3 regions of the Rhizobium sp. YJ-22 genome follow, and region 2 is predicted to be linked to each of the others. Evidence: riboswitches for the same ligand, from Rfam matches in the RefSeq annotation. Region 2 holds a riboswitch; each other region holds the start of a gene.
The links. A riboswitch is a leader RNA that binds a small molecule or an ion and turns the genes downstream of it on or off. The one in region 2 is predicted to bind cobalamin.

Region 1 (4,153 bases), on a different contig from region 2:
CTGGAGGCGAAGGCGCTCGGCATCCACACCCGCCCGGTCATCCTCGGCCCGGTCACCTTCCTCAAGCTCGCCAAGGCGCGGCCCTCGACCTTCAAGCCGCTCGACCTGCTGCCGAAACTGCTGCCGGTCTATGCGGAACTGCTGCGCCGGTTGAGCGAAGCCGGCGCCGACTGGGTTCAGGTCGACGAGCCCGTTCTCGTCCTCGACCTGACCGAGGGCGAACGCCATGCCTTTACGCTGGCCTATGAGGCGCTGGCCGCAGCCGCGCCGAAGCTGAAGCTGATGCTGACCACCTACTTCGGCGCGCTCGACGACAATCTCGCCGCCATGGCGGCGTTGCCGGTCGCCGGCCTGCATGTCGATCTCGTCCGCGCGCCGCAGCAGATCGAGGCGGTGCTTCAGGCGACGCGCCCGGATCAGGTGCTGTCGCTCGGCGTCATCGACGGGCGCAACATCTGGCGGGCGGGGCTTGCCGGCATCATCGAACGGGTGGAGCCCGTCGTATCGGCGCGCGGCCTCGACCGCGTCGAAATCGCCGCCTCCTGCTCGCTGCTGCATGTGCCGATCGACCTGGAGCTCGAGACGGCGCTGGATGCCGATCTCGCGACATGGCTGGCCTTCGCCACGCAGAAGCTTGATGAGCTTTCGATCCTCGGTCGTGGCCTGGCGCAGGGCAAGAGCGTCGTGCTGGAAGCGCTGACGGCGTCCACGAAGGCACTCGCCGCCCGCGCCGCCTCTTCGAAGGTCACCGATCCGCTGGTGCAGGGCCGGCTGTCAGCCATCGATGCCGGCATGCGCGAGCGCGCCAGCGCCTTCGAGCATCGCCGAAAGGTGCAGGCCGAAGCGAACCGCCTGCCGCTGTTCCCGACGACGACCATCGGCTCCTTCCCGCAGACCAGCGAGGTGCGCAAGGCGCGCGCGGCGCATGCCAGGGGCGCGATGAGCTACATGGACTACGAGGCATTCCTGCGGGCGGAAACCGAAACGGCCGTGCGCTGGCAAGAGGAAATCGGCCTCGACGTGCTGGTGCATGGCGAGTTCGAGCGCAACGACATGGTGCAGTACTTCGGCGAGCAGCTTTCCGGCTTCGCCTTCACCCGGCATGCCTGGGTACAGAGCTACGGCTCGCGCTATGTCCGCCCGCCGATCATCTTCGGCGACGTCTCTCGTCCCAATCCGATGACGGTGCGCTGGTGGGAGTATGCGCAATCGCTGACCGACAAGCCGATGAAGGGCATGCTGACCGGGCCGGTCACCATCCTCAACTGGTCGTTCGTGCGCGACGATATCGCGCGCAGCGAGACGTGCCGGCAGATCGCGCTCGCCATCCGCGACGAGGTCGTCGATCTTGAAAAGGCCGGCGCCCGCATGATCCAGATCGACGAGGCGGCGTTGCGCGAAGGCTTGCCGCTGCGTCACAGGGATTGGCAGCATTATCTTGACTGGGCGGTTGAATGCTTCCGCCTGTGCTCCAGCGGCATCGCCGACCGCACGCAGATTCACACCCACATGTGCTATTCGGAGTTCAACGACATCATCGCAGCGATTGCGGCCATGGATGCCGACGTCATCTCCATCGAGACCTCGCGCTCGAAGATGGAGCTGCTCGACGCCTTCCGCACTTACGCCTATCCGAACGAGATCGGCCCCGGTGTCTACGACATCCATTCGCCGCGCGTGCCGGAGATCGCGGAAATGACCGATCTCCTGTCGCTGGCACGACAGCGGCTGCAGGACCGGCAGATCTGGATCAACCCGGATTGCGGCCTCAAGACCCGCAAATGGGAAGAGGTCCGGCCGGCGCTGGTCAACATGGTCGCCGCTGCCCGGGAACTACGCAACGCCGCCCGGTAACGCTGCAAGACGTGAACGATGCGGCCCGGGTGAAAATCCGGGCCGCATCTTTTTGTGCGCATCGCGCAGCGGTGTATCTGTGCATAACCCGCTCCGACTGGCGCCGCTATCCACAGTTTTCATGCTTTCCGCCTCTTTCTTTTTGCAGGGAACACGCCACCCATTGACGGAACTTTAAGATCGCCTACTATATCTAGTGTTCAAGGTTCCTTCGATTCGAGAGGATCGAAGGCTAAGACGGGAATCCGGTCGGGCTTTGCCCAAGCCGGAGCTGCCCCCGCAACTGTGAGCGGAGAGCGTTCGTTCCTTCATGCCACTGGGCTTGCCCGGGAAGGCGGAGCGAGGGCTTCGACCCGCAAGCCAGGAGACCTGCCTTGGATGTTGATATCCACCGGCGGGGTGCCCGGCAGGAATGCGTTCCGTCGCGGCATGATGCCGCCGGCGCCTTCCCCGACAGCCCTGTCATGCGCAGCTTCGGGGTGAAGTCCATGTCGAATTTTCCGTTTTCGCGCCTCTAGCGCTTTCGACGCCGTTTCGGCGTGACCGTCCCATCTCTGCTTTTTTCCCGGCCGTCCCGCGGCGGCCGAATGATCCTTCACGTCCATTCACGAGGAAAATCCATGTCCATCACCGTCTACTCCAAGCCGGCCTGCGTCCAATGCACCGCCACCACCCGCGCCCTCGATCGCCAGGGCCTCGACTACACGGTCGTCGACGTCTCCGAAGATGCGGATGCCTTCGCGCTGGTGCAGGGGCTCGGTTATCGCCAGGTTCCGGTGGTCATCGCCGGCGAGCGCCATTGGGCGGGCTATCGCCCCGACATGATCGGCGGCCTCGCCTGAGACGCAAGCGATGGGCGACCTCGTCTATTTCTCCAGCCGGTCGGAAAACACCCATCGCTTCGTGGAAAAGCTCGGGCTGGCGGCGGCCCGTATTCCGCTGCGTGACGAGACGCTGAGGGCCAAGGCGCCCTTCGTGCTCGTCGTGCCGACCTATGGCGGCGAGGGCGGCAAAGGCGCCGTTCCCAAACAGGTGATCCGCTTCCTCAACGATGCGGAAAACCGCGGCAACCTTCGCGGCGTGATCGCCGCGGGCAACAGCAATTTCGGCGCGACCTTCGGGCGCGCCGGCGACGTCATCTCCGCCAAATGCGGCGTGCCCTATCTCTATCGCTTCGAGCTTCTGGGCACTGCGGAAGATGTCGCCAACGTCATCAACGGATTGGAACGGTTTTGGACACGATGACCTCTTCGGTGGCGCGGGATGCGGGTGAAAAGCCGCTCCACGCTTTTCCCCATGCCGCGGGCGACAAGCCGGCAAAGGCCCCGGAAATCACGGCGCTGGACTATCACGCGCTGAACGCCATGCTGAACCTCTATGACGAGCAGGGGCGGATCCAGCTCGACAAGGACCGGATGGCGGCCAAGCAGTATTTCCTCCAGCACGTCAACCAGAACACCGTTTTTTTCCATAACCTGCGGGAAAAGCTCGATTATCTGGTGACCGAGGGCTATTACGAACAGGAAGTGCTCGACCAGTATTCCTTCAATTTCGTGCGCGACCTCTTCGACCGCGCCTATGAGCGGAAATTCCGTTTCCCCACCTTCCTCGGCGCCTTTAAATATTACACCTCCTACACGCTGAAGACCTTCGACGGGCAGCGCTATCTGGAGCGGTACGAGGACCGGGTGTGCATGGTGGCGCTGACGCTGGCGCGCGGGCAGGAGGCGCTGGCCTGCGATCTCGTCGACGAGATGCTGTCCGGTCGCTTCCAGCCGGCCACCCCCACCTTCCTCAATGCCGGCAAGAAGCAGCGGGGCGAACTGGTTTCCTGCTTCCTGCTGCGCGTCGAGGACAATATGGAAAGCATCGGCCGCTCGATCAATTCGGCGCTGCAGCTTTCCAAGCGCGGTGGAGGCGTGGCGCTGTCGTTGACCAATCTGCGCGAGATGGGCGCGCCGATCAAACAGATCGAAAACCAGTCCTCCGGCGTCATTCCGGTGATGAAGCTCTTGGAGGATAGCTTCTCCTATGCCAACCAGCTCGGGGCGCGCCAGGGCGCGGGCGCGGTCTATCTGCATGCCCATCACCCGGACATCATGCGTTTCCTCGACACCAAGCGCGAGAATGCGGATGAAAAGATCCGCATCAAGACGCTGTCGCTCGGCGTCGTCATCCCTGACATCACTTTCGAACTGGCGAAGAACAACGAGGACATGTACCTGTTCTCGCCGCATGACGTCGAGCGCGTCTACGGCGTGCCCTTCACCGAGATCTCGGTGACCGAGAAATACCGCGA
Region 2 (4,153 bases):
GTCTTCTTTTATGGAGCGAACATGCGCAAGACGGCCCTGATCATCGTCGACCTGCAGAACGATTATTTCGATGGCGGCAAGTTTCCGCTGGTCGGCACGGCGGCAGCAGCCGGCAACGCGGCGCGCCTTCTCGACGCCGCCCGCGCGCGCGGCGATCTCGTCGTGCATATACGCCACGAATCGGCGGAGGCAGATGCTCCGTTCTTCGCTCCCGGGACGGAAGGGGCCGCAATCAATGCGGCCGTCGCCCCCGCGCCTGGCGAGACGGTTGTCGTCAAGAAGGCGATCAATGCCTTCCAGGGCACCGGCCTCAAGGACGTCCTCGATGCCAACGGCGTCAGCGACGTCGCCATCGCCGGCGCGATGAGCCATATGTGTATCGACGCCGTCACCCGTGCTGCCGTCGACTACGGCTATCCGGCGACCGTCGTTCACGATGCGGTCGCCACCCGCGATCTCGAATTCGGCGGCAGGATCGTTGCCGCCGCCGATGTCCACGCCGCCTTCATGTCGGCGCTGGCCTTCGGATACGCCAATCTCGTCTCCACGGACGACTATCTCCAGGGCAGCGCCTGACGGGCGGCGGCGATGGCGTTTTCCGCAGGGATCTGCGACAGTCGCGCCGATCGAACGGAAAACGCCTGCCGGACCCCGCATGACCGAGCAATTCGTCCTGAAATTCTCCATCGTCGCCACCGTCCTGCTCGCGGTCTTCGGCATCGTTATCGGCCTCGTTTCCGGCTCCTTCGCCATTGTTTTCGACGGTTTCTATTCGCTGACCGATGCCTTCATGACCGTGCTGGCACTGCTGGTCTCGCGGCTGATCGCCAGTTCGGCAACGGTGCCGCCCGTCAAGGGGCGGCTGATCGAACGCTTCACCATGGGCTTCTGGCATCTGGAGCCGATGGTGCTCGGTCTCAATGGCACGCTGTTGATGGGAGCGGCGATCTATGCCTTCATCAATGCCGTCGACAGCCTGCTGACCGGCGGACGGCCGGTGGAATTCGGTCCGGCCATCGCCTTCACGCTGGTGACGATGTCGGTCGCCTGCGGCATGGCGGTGTTCGCGCAGCGGGCGAACCGGACGATCCGCTCCAATTTCATCGCACTCGACGCCAAGGCCTGGATGATGTCGGCAGCGCTGACCTCGGCGCTGCTGATCGCATTCCTGATCGGCTACGGCGTCGAGGGCACGCGCTTCGCCTGGACCGCGCCCTATATCGACCCGGCCGTGCTCGCCGCCATCTGCCTGTTCATCGTTCCCGCACCGCTCGCCAACGTCAAGCAGGCGCTGGCCGATATCCTGCTGGTCACGCCGGCCGAGTTGAAGAGCCATGTCGATGCCGTGGCGAGCGACGTCGTCTCCCGATTCGGCTTTCTTTCCTATCGCTCCTATGTCGCCCGCGTCGGGCGCGGCAAGCAGATCGAGCTGTTCTTCATCGTCCCCCGCGACTGGCCGGCCAAGCGCCTGGAAGAATGGGACGCGCTGCGAGACGAGATCGGCGAGGCGCTGGGCGACGAAGGCCCGGATCGCTGGCTGACCATCGTCTTCACCACCGATCCCGAATGGGCCGACTGAACCCCCTGACACCGCCTGTTTCATCAACGCCACAATGTTCCGTTTGCGCCGCAGGAATGTCGCAGGTCAAGAGCCGCGAAACAGAGGTTTCTCCTAGTGTAAGTCCATCCTTGGTGCTGCATCGCGCGGATTGCGATGCGGATAATTGGGAAGCCGGTCAAAGTCCGGCGCTGCCCCCGCAACGGTAGCGGAGCCAAACCGTCGACAACAGGCCACTGGATTATTCCGGGAAGGCGTCGACGAAGTCCGAAAGGACGGCTCCGGAGCCCGGAAACCAGCCTGGGATGGAACGAAACGACTGATTGCGGTGGGCGATCGGGCGACGGGACCATCGCGGAAGAGCCGCGCTGGCCTGCGCGCGACGCATCTCTCCCCAATCCCATCAAAGGGATAATGAGAATGAACGTTCGTGGTGACATGCTTCGCCAGCTTCAGGCCCGCAGGGACGGCTTCAGCCTGCAGCAACCCTTCTACATCGACCCAGACTATTTCCGGGTCGACATGGAGGAAATCTGGTATCGCGACTGGCTGTTCATCGGCCATGATTGCGAAATCCCCCGCGCCGGCAATTACTTCACCGCCCAGATCGGCGATTATCCGCTCGTTGTCGTGCGCGGCCGCGACGGCGTCATCCGCGCCTTCCACAACACCTGCCGCCATCGCGGCCACCGCGTTTGCACGCAGGAGCGCGGCGCCGCCGCCAAGCTCGTCTGCCCCTATCACCAGTGGACCTACGATCTCGACGGCTCGCTGGTCTTCGCCCGCCAGATGGGGGCCGAATTCGACAAGGCGGATTTCGGCATGAAGCCGGTGCCCTGCGAGACCGTCGCCGGTTACATCTTCATCTGCCTCGCCGCCGAGCCCGCCGATTTCGCGCCCATGCGCGCCTCGATCGAGCCCTATATGAAGCCGCACCGGCTCTCCGAGGCCAAGGTCGCGCATCGCACCACGATCATCGAGAAGGGCAACTGGAAGCTGGTCTGGGAAAATAACCGCGAATGTTATCACTGTGCCGGCAACCATCCCGAACTCTGCCGCACCTATCCGGAAGCGCCGACCGCGACCGGCGTGCAGGGCGCAAAGGACGATCCGGTCATCGTCGAACACTGGCAGCATTGCGAGGCGGCCGGCTTGCCCAGTGAATTCCGCATGGATCCCTCCGGCCAGTTCCGCGTCGCCCGCATGCCGCTGATCCAGGGCGCCGAAAGCTACACGATGACCGGCCAGCCGGCGGTGCGCAAGCCGCTTTCGCCCGATGTCGCCACCTCGCAGATCGGGACGCTGCTGCTGTTCCATTATCCGACGACCTGGAACCACATCCTGATCGACCATGCGATATCCTTCCGCGTGCTGCCGCTCGGGCCGGAGGAAACGGCCGTCACCACCACCTGGCTGGTCAACAAGGATGCGGTCGAGGGCGTCGACTACGATGTCGAAGAACTGACGCATGTCTGGAACATGACCAACGACCAGGACCGGGCCATTGTCGAGGAAAATGCCTTCGGCATCCGCTCGCCCGTCTATGAGCCCGGCCCTTATTCGGTCGAGCACGAGGGCGGCGTCATGCAGTTCGTCGAATGGTATGCGAATTTCATGACCGGCCGCCTCAAGGGCGAACCGATGCCGCTGTCGGCGGTGGCCTGAGATGAGCGCCGCCTCGCCCGCCTATCGCCATGTCGACGAGATGCGTCCGTGGTCCGACCGGGAGCATCGCCTCGAATGCGTCGCCGTCACGCCGGAAGCCCCCGACGTGATGACCTTCACCTTTCGGCCGGATAATCCCGGCCACTGGTTCCGCTATCTGCCCGGCCAGTTCGTGACGCTGGAAATTCCCGCGACCCCGGAGCCGGTGATGCGCACCTATACACTGTCGTCGAGCCCGTCGCGGCCTTATACGGTGGCGGTCACCGTCAAGGCGCAGGCGGGCTCGATCGGCACGCGCTGGATGTTCGACAACCTGCGCCCCGGCATGCGGCTCAAGGCGATCGGTCCGCTCGGGGATTTTTCCTATGCCAGGCATCCCGGCCGGAAATACCTGTTCATCTCGGCCGGCTCCGGCATCACCCCGATGATGTCGATGACGCGTGACATGAGCGACCGCACACCGGATAGCGACATCACCTTCATCCATTGCGCCCGCTCGCCCGACGACATCATCTTCCGCTGGGAGTTGGAGGCGCGCGCCCGCGAGATGGCGAATTTCACGCTCGGCTTCATCATCGAGGAGATCGGCCGCGGCCAGCTCTGGGCCGGTTTGCGCGGCCGCATCGACAAGGCCAAGATCGCCCTGCTCGCCCATGATTTCCTGGAGCGCACCGTGTTCTGCTGCGGGCCGGAGCCGTTTATGGCGACGGTGCGCGACACCCTGTCGGGTGCCGGTTTCGACATGGCGAATTATCATGAAGAGGCCTTCCAGCCGCGTGCGCCGGAACTGCCGGTGGTGGTCGCCGATCACTCCGACGGCGCGAAAGCAACCAAGGTCATCTTTACGATGTCCGGCAAGACCGGCCTGTGCGAGCCCGGCCACACCGTGCTGCAGGCGGCGCGCGCCAGCGGCGTGCGCATCGGCGCGGC
Region 3 (4,153 bases), on a different contig from region 2:
CCATTCCCTATGCCGATTTCAACCTCTTGAAATTCCCCGATCGCGACAAGGCCATGGCCAAGATCCGCGATCTCACCATGCTCTCCGACATCCTGCCGACCGGCTTCCACGGCGCGGTCAAGGCCGGAGTCGGGGTTGGTTCGACCGTCTATGTCGCCGGCGCCGGGCCGGTCGGTCTGGCGGCGGCCGCCTCCGCGCGCATCCTCGGCGCCGCCGTGGTGATGATCGGCGATTTCAACACGGATCGCCTCGCCCATGCCGCGAATGTCGGCTTCGAGCCGATCGATCTGTCGAAGAGCGACCGGCTGGGCGACATGATCGCCGAGGTCGTCGGCACCAACGAGGTCGACAGCGCCATCGACGCGGTCGGCTTCGAGGCGCGCGGCCATGCCGGCGGCGAGCAGCCGGCCATCGTGCTCAACCAGATGATGGAGATCACCCGGGCCGCCGGCTCGATCGGCATCCCCGGTCTCTACGTCACCGAGGATCCGGGCGCCGTCGACGATGCGGCCAGGCATGGCAGCCTGTCGCTGCGCTTCGGTCTCGGCTGGGCGAAGGCGCAATCCTTCCATACCGGCCAGACGCCGGTTCTGAAATACAACCGGCAGCTCATGCAGGCGATCCTCCATGACCGCCTGCCGATCGCCGACATCGTCAATGCCAGGATCATTTCGCTGGAGGATGCGGCGCAGGGTTATGAAAGCTTCGACCAGGGTGCTGCGACCAAGTTCGTCCTCGACCCGCATGGCGACCTGCTGAAGGCCGCCTGATCCTGTCTTGCAAGCGCCGGCCGCAAGACGCTTGCGGCCGGCGGCACATTGCGGCGGGAGGTTGTGCGTCATGCTTGACCTCACCGCCGATTGTCAAATAGTCTTGAGATACGGAACAGGTTCCGTCGATATGACGGATGAAAAGGGAATGCGGTGAGGTCTCTCCAGCAGGGACCGATGCCGCGACTGCCCCCGCAACTGTAACCGCAGAGCTTGCCCCATGATGCCACTGCGCCCGGCGCGGGAAGGCGGGGAGAGCGATAACGCGGAAGTCAGGAGACCTGCCTGTCCCGGTCACCCATGCCAGGATACGGGGTGTGTCCGGGCGCGGCCGTCCGTAGCGGTGACATTGTCGAAATGTTGCCGGGTCGCGTGACGGCGGGGGGAAGCGTCGCTTTCCGTTTTCCGATACGCGCCCGCGGTGGGAAGCCGTGCAGGATTCGTCCTGCCGTGAGGGAAAGATGAAGACGCTCGTGGCGGGAACCTTCCCGCTTGCAATCGCATTGCGCCGGCCGGGTTTCGCCCGGAAACGGCCGGAGGCCGACCAGCCGGCCACGCCCGACATCATCATCGCCGCCAACTGGCGGCTCTCCTTGGAACGGATCATGCGCGCCGGCGCGCCTGGAGCAACTGCGGATGCGCTGCGCCGAAGGCAGTCATGTGCTGCCGGCGATCGACGGCGTCGCGGCAAACTCGATTTTGGCGCTGGCGGCGGGCCGGCGGCATCCGGCGTGTCCAGGTCTTGCTCGGGCCGCAAGGCACCTTTCAATACCCATTCCCTGATCGGCGAGGCCAGGATGATCGTGCCGCCGGCCGGGCAGGGCGCGCGCGCGAAGCGTAAGGAGAAGAAGCCATGAGCGAGTTTCGTGAAATCCTGAGGGATTACCTCGCGGACGAGAGGGCGAGTTGGAGCCTCGGCTCGTTCGGGGCAATCGCCGAGTTCCATCAGGACCGGAACGAGGCGCTGGAGGTCGATTCGCCCGGCCTGTTCGAGCGCGCCAGCGCGCGCGGCGCCATCCGTCTTCATGCGGCGGCGATCGAGCGTATCGTGCCGGTGGCCTATGAGACGCTCAGCCCGAAGCCGCATCGCTGGAGCCACGCCATCGCGCTTTGCCTGCCGGAAAGGGATGCCGCGCGCGAGGCGCGCAGCGTGCTGACCGAACTGGGCCCCGATGCCGACGCCATCCGCGCCGTTGACCGCAAGGCCATCCTCTTCGACATGGGCCTCGGCCTGCCGCAATGCGATTTCTGCATCCGCACCCGGGATGAAGACCTTCTCGCGATCCTGCGCGCCAATCTCGGCCGCAGCCTGTTCGATCCGGCCAATTCCGCCGCCGGCGCCATCCTCAAGGCGCATCCGCACCGGGTCGCGCTGACCCAGGTCGGCCGCGTCGAGGTGTTCCAGATGATCGGCGGACCGGACACCGGCGGCGTCTCCCCGCCCGGCCCGCATACGCATCTGCTGCCGCAACTGTTGAAATCCGGCCGCACCCATTCCGCCAACACACCGATCCCGGAAGGCCTGTTGCCGCTCGGCTACCTGCATCCGGCCAATCCGGTGATGGATGGCATGGGCGCCGATACCGCCTTCGACATCGACGACCACGCCCGGTTCCAGGCGCTGTTCGACCGCTATGCCCGCGCCGATCTGCCCGCGCTGCGCAGGGCGGTGCTGGAGGCGCTGGCAAGCGAAGCCGATCCGGCCGGGTTCGCCCTGCCCGCCGACCGCTTCGCCCGCGCGACCCTGCGCCTGACCTTGCGTCAGCAGCATCGCCTCGCCGAACGCTTCGGCAGCCGCATCTATGCCGGCCTCGTCGCCCGTTGGCGCGACGCCTTCGACAGGGCGTCCGACACCGCCGCCGCCGAGGACGACAACCCCGGTCATTGATTGCTGTCCTAATTCGCCTCCTGCGCTTCAGGGTCCGTCGAACGGTCCCGCCTGACCGACCTCACGCCCGGCGGTGCTTGGGAGTGACGCCATAGGCCTTCTTGAAAGCGGTGGTGAAGCTCGAGGGATTGCGGTAGCCGGCGAGGTAGGCCGCCTGGGCGATAGGAATGCCATCGCGCTCAAGTGCGGCGCGGGCGGTTTCCAGTCGTTCGCGGCGGATGAAATCGGAGATGGGGATGCCGAAGCTTTCCTTGAAATGGCGCTGGATCGAGGAGGTGCCGATGCCGACGGCCTCGGCGATGCGGTCGAGCGTCAGTTCCTCGCAGACATGGGCGAGGATATAGTCGCGCACCTTCTCGCTCTGGCGGCGGCTGAGCGCGCTCGGGTGATGGGCGGTTTCCTGTTCCGAGCCGACGAGCGCCGAGCAGGCCTGGCAGAGAATGTCGAAGGCAAGGGAATTGCGGTGCAGGGTCAGGAGTTCCCCGGCCATCGAGGTCGGCGGGTTGAGGATCTGCTCGGCGATCTGGATGAGATGCCGGCTCGGCCAGAAGCGGAATTCGGCGAGATGCGCGCAGAAGAAGGCGCGCAGTTTCGGCATGCTGGTCGGCTGCGAATGGATGAGCCGCTCGATCCAGGGCAGGGGCGCCGAGATCATCACCTTGCGCAGCGGCGTCTGGCTTTCGTTGACGAAGCGCAGCTTGCAGCCGCGCGCGATGTTGAGCATGAAGACGATCGGTTCCGCAGTCTCGGCATCGCCGGCATCGATGCGGAAGTGCACGTCGTCCATGATGAAATGCTGCTGGCCCTGCAACAGCACCATGACGATGCATTTCGGCCAGACGTCATAGAGATCCTCGTCGGGCGTGCAGGTCGGCGGGCCTTCCATGGCGCCGACGAACAGGTGCTGGGGAATTTCCGGTTTCGTCATCACGTTCAAGGTTCGCTCCCTGGGCCTCGCCCGACGGAAGCCGGCGATGCCTGCGCGTAGTTTTTTGCCGTTTACGCGAAAGTCTTTCCCGTCGACAGCCCGGACAGGCTAATCATATAGTTGATCGCGTCAATCAAGTTTTAATTGCCGGCGCTTATGCCGGCCTTTCTGGCATGTGGGTTGGAAAATGTGGGGCATCTTTTCGCCGTCGATCGGACGGTGCCGTATCGTATTGCTGGCGGCGGCGAGCCTTGTCGCGCTGAATGCGGCGGAGGCGCAGCAGCGCAACGGGGCTGGCGACGGCACCGAACTGGAGGCCATCGTCGTCAAGAACGGCGGCACCGAGAAAGGCAACGGCCCGGTCGACGGTTATGTCGCCAGACAAAGCATGGCCGGCACGAAAACCGATACGCCGGTGGCGCGCACGCCGCAAAGCGTATCGGTGGTCTCCAGGCAGCAGATCAAGGACCAGCACGCGCAATCGGTCGCCGAGGCGCTGCGCTACACGCCGGGCGTCTTCACCGAATATCGCGGCACATCCAACCTGCGCGACGAGCTGTTCGTGCG

Region 1: linked by a shared signal. The riboswitch ahead of nrdH (glutaredoxin-like protein NrdH) and the one ahead of P7F60_RS15565 (aromatic ring-hydroxylating dioxygenase subunit alpha) in region 2 are both predicted to bind cobalamin.
Region 3: linked by a shared signal. The riboswitch ahead of P7F60_RS23880 (hypothetical protein) and the one ahead of P7F60_RS15565 (aromatic ring-hydroxylating dioxygenase subunit alpha) in region 2 are both predicted to bind cobalamin.

What each region holds. Positions count from the first base shown of each region.
Region 1 is NZ_JARRIR010000012.1:71,502-75,654, reverse strand. Features, by position in the region: gene metE (5-methyltetrahydropteroyltriglutamate--homocysteine S-methyltransferase) at 1-1,854, shown strand, start outside; cobalamin riboswitch at 2,041-2,246, shown strand; gene nrdH (glutaredoxin-like protein NrdH) at 2,475-2,696, shown strand; gene nrdI (class Ib ribonucleoside-diphosphate reductase assembly flavoprotein NrdI) at 2,707-3,099, shown strand; gene nrdE (class 1b ribonucleoside-diphosphate reductase subunit alpha) at 3,087-4,153, shown strand, end outside.
Region 2 is NZ_JARRIR010000006.1:123,922-128,074, forward strand. Features, by position in the region: gene P7F60_RS15555 (cysteine hydrolase family protein) at 22-576, shown strand; gene P7F60_RS15560 (cation transporter) at 656-1,579, shown strand; cobalamin riboswitch at 1,674-1,877, shown strand; gene P7F60_RS15565 (aromatic ring-hydroxylating dioxygenase subunit alpha) at 1,979-3,223, shown strand; gene P7F60_RS15570 (hybrid-cluster NAD(P)-dependent oxidoreductase) at 3,225-4,153, shown strand, end outside.
Region 3 is NZ_JARRIR010000012.1:64,342-68,494, reverse strand. Features, by position in the region: gene fdhA (formaldehyde dehydrogenase, glutathione-independent) at 1-770, shown strand, start outside; cobalamin riboswitch at 871-1,074, shown strand; gene P7F60_RS23880 (hypothetical protein) at 1,232-1,627, shown strand; gene P7F60_RS23875 (hypothetical protein) at 1,624-2,658, shown strand; gene P7F60_RS23870 (AraC family transcriptional regulator) at 2,720-3,586, opposite strand; gene P7F60_RS23865 (TonB-dependent siderophore receptor) at 3,774-4,153, shown strand, end outside.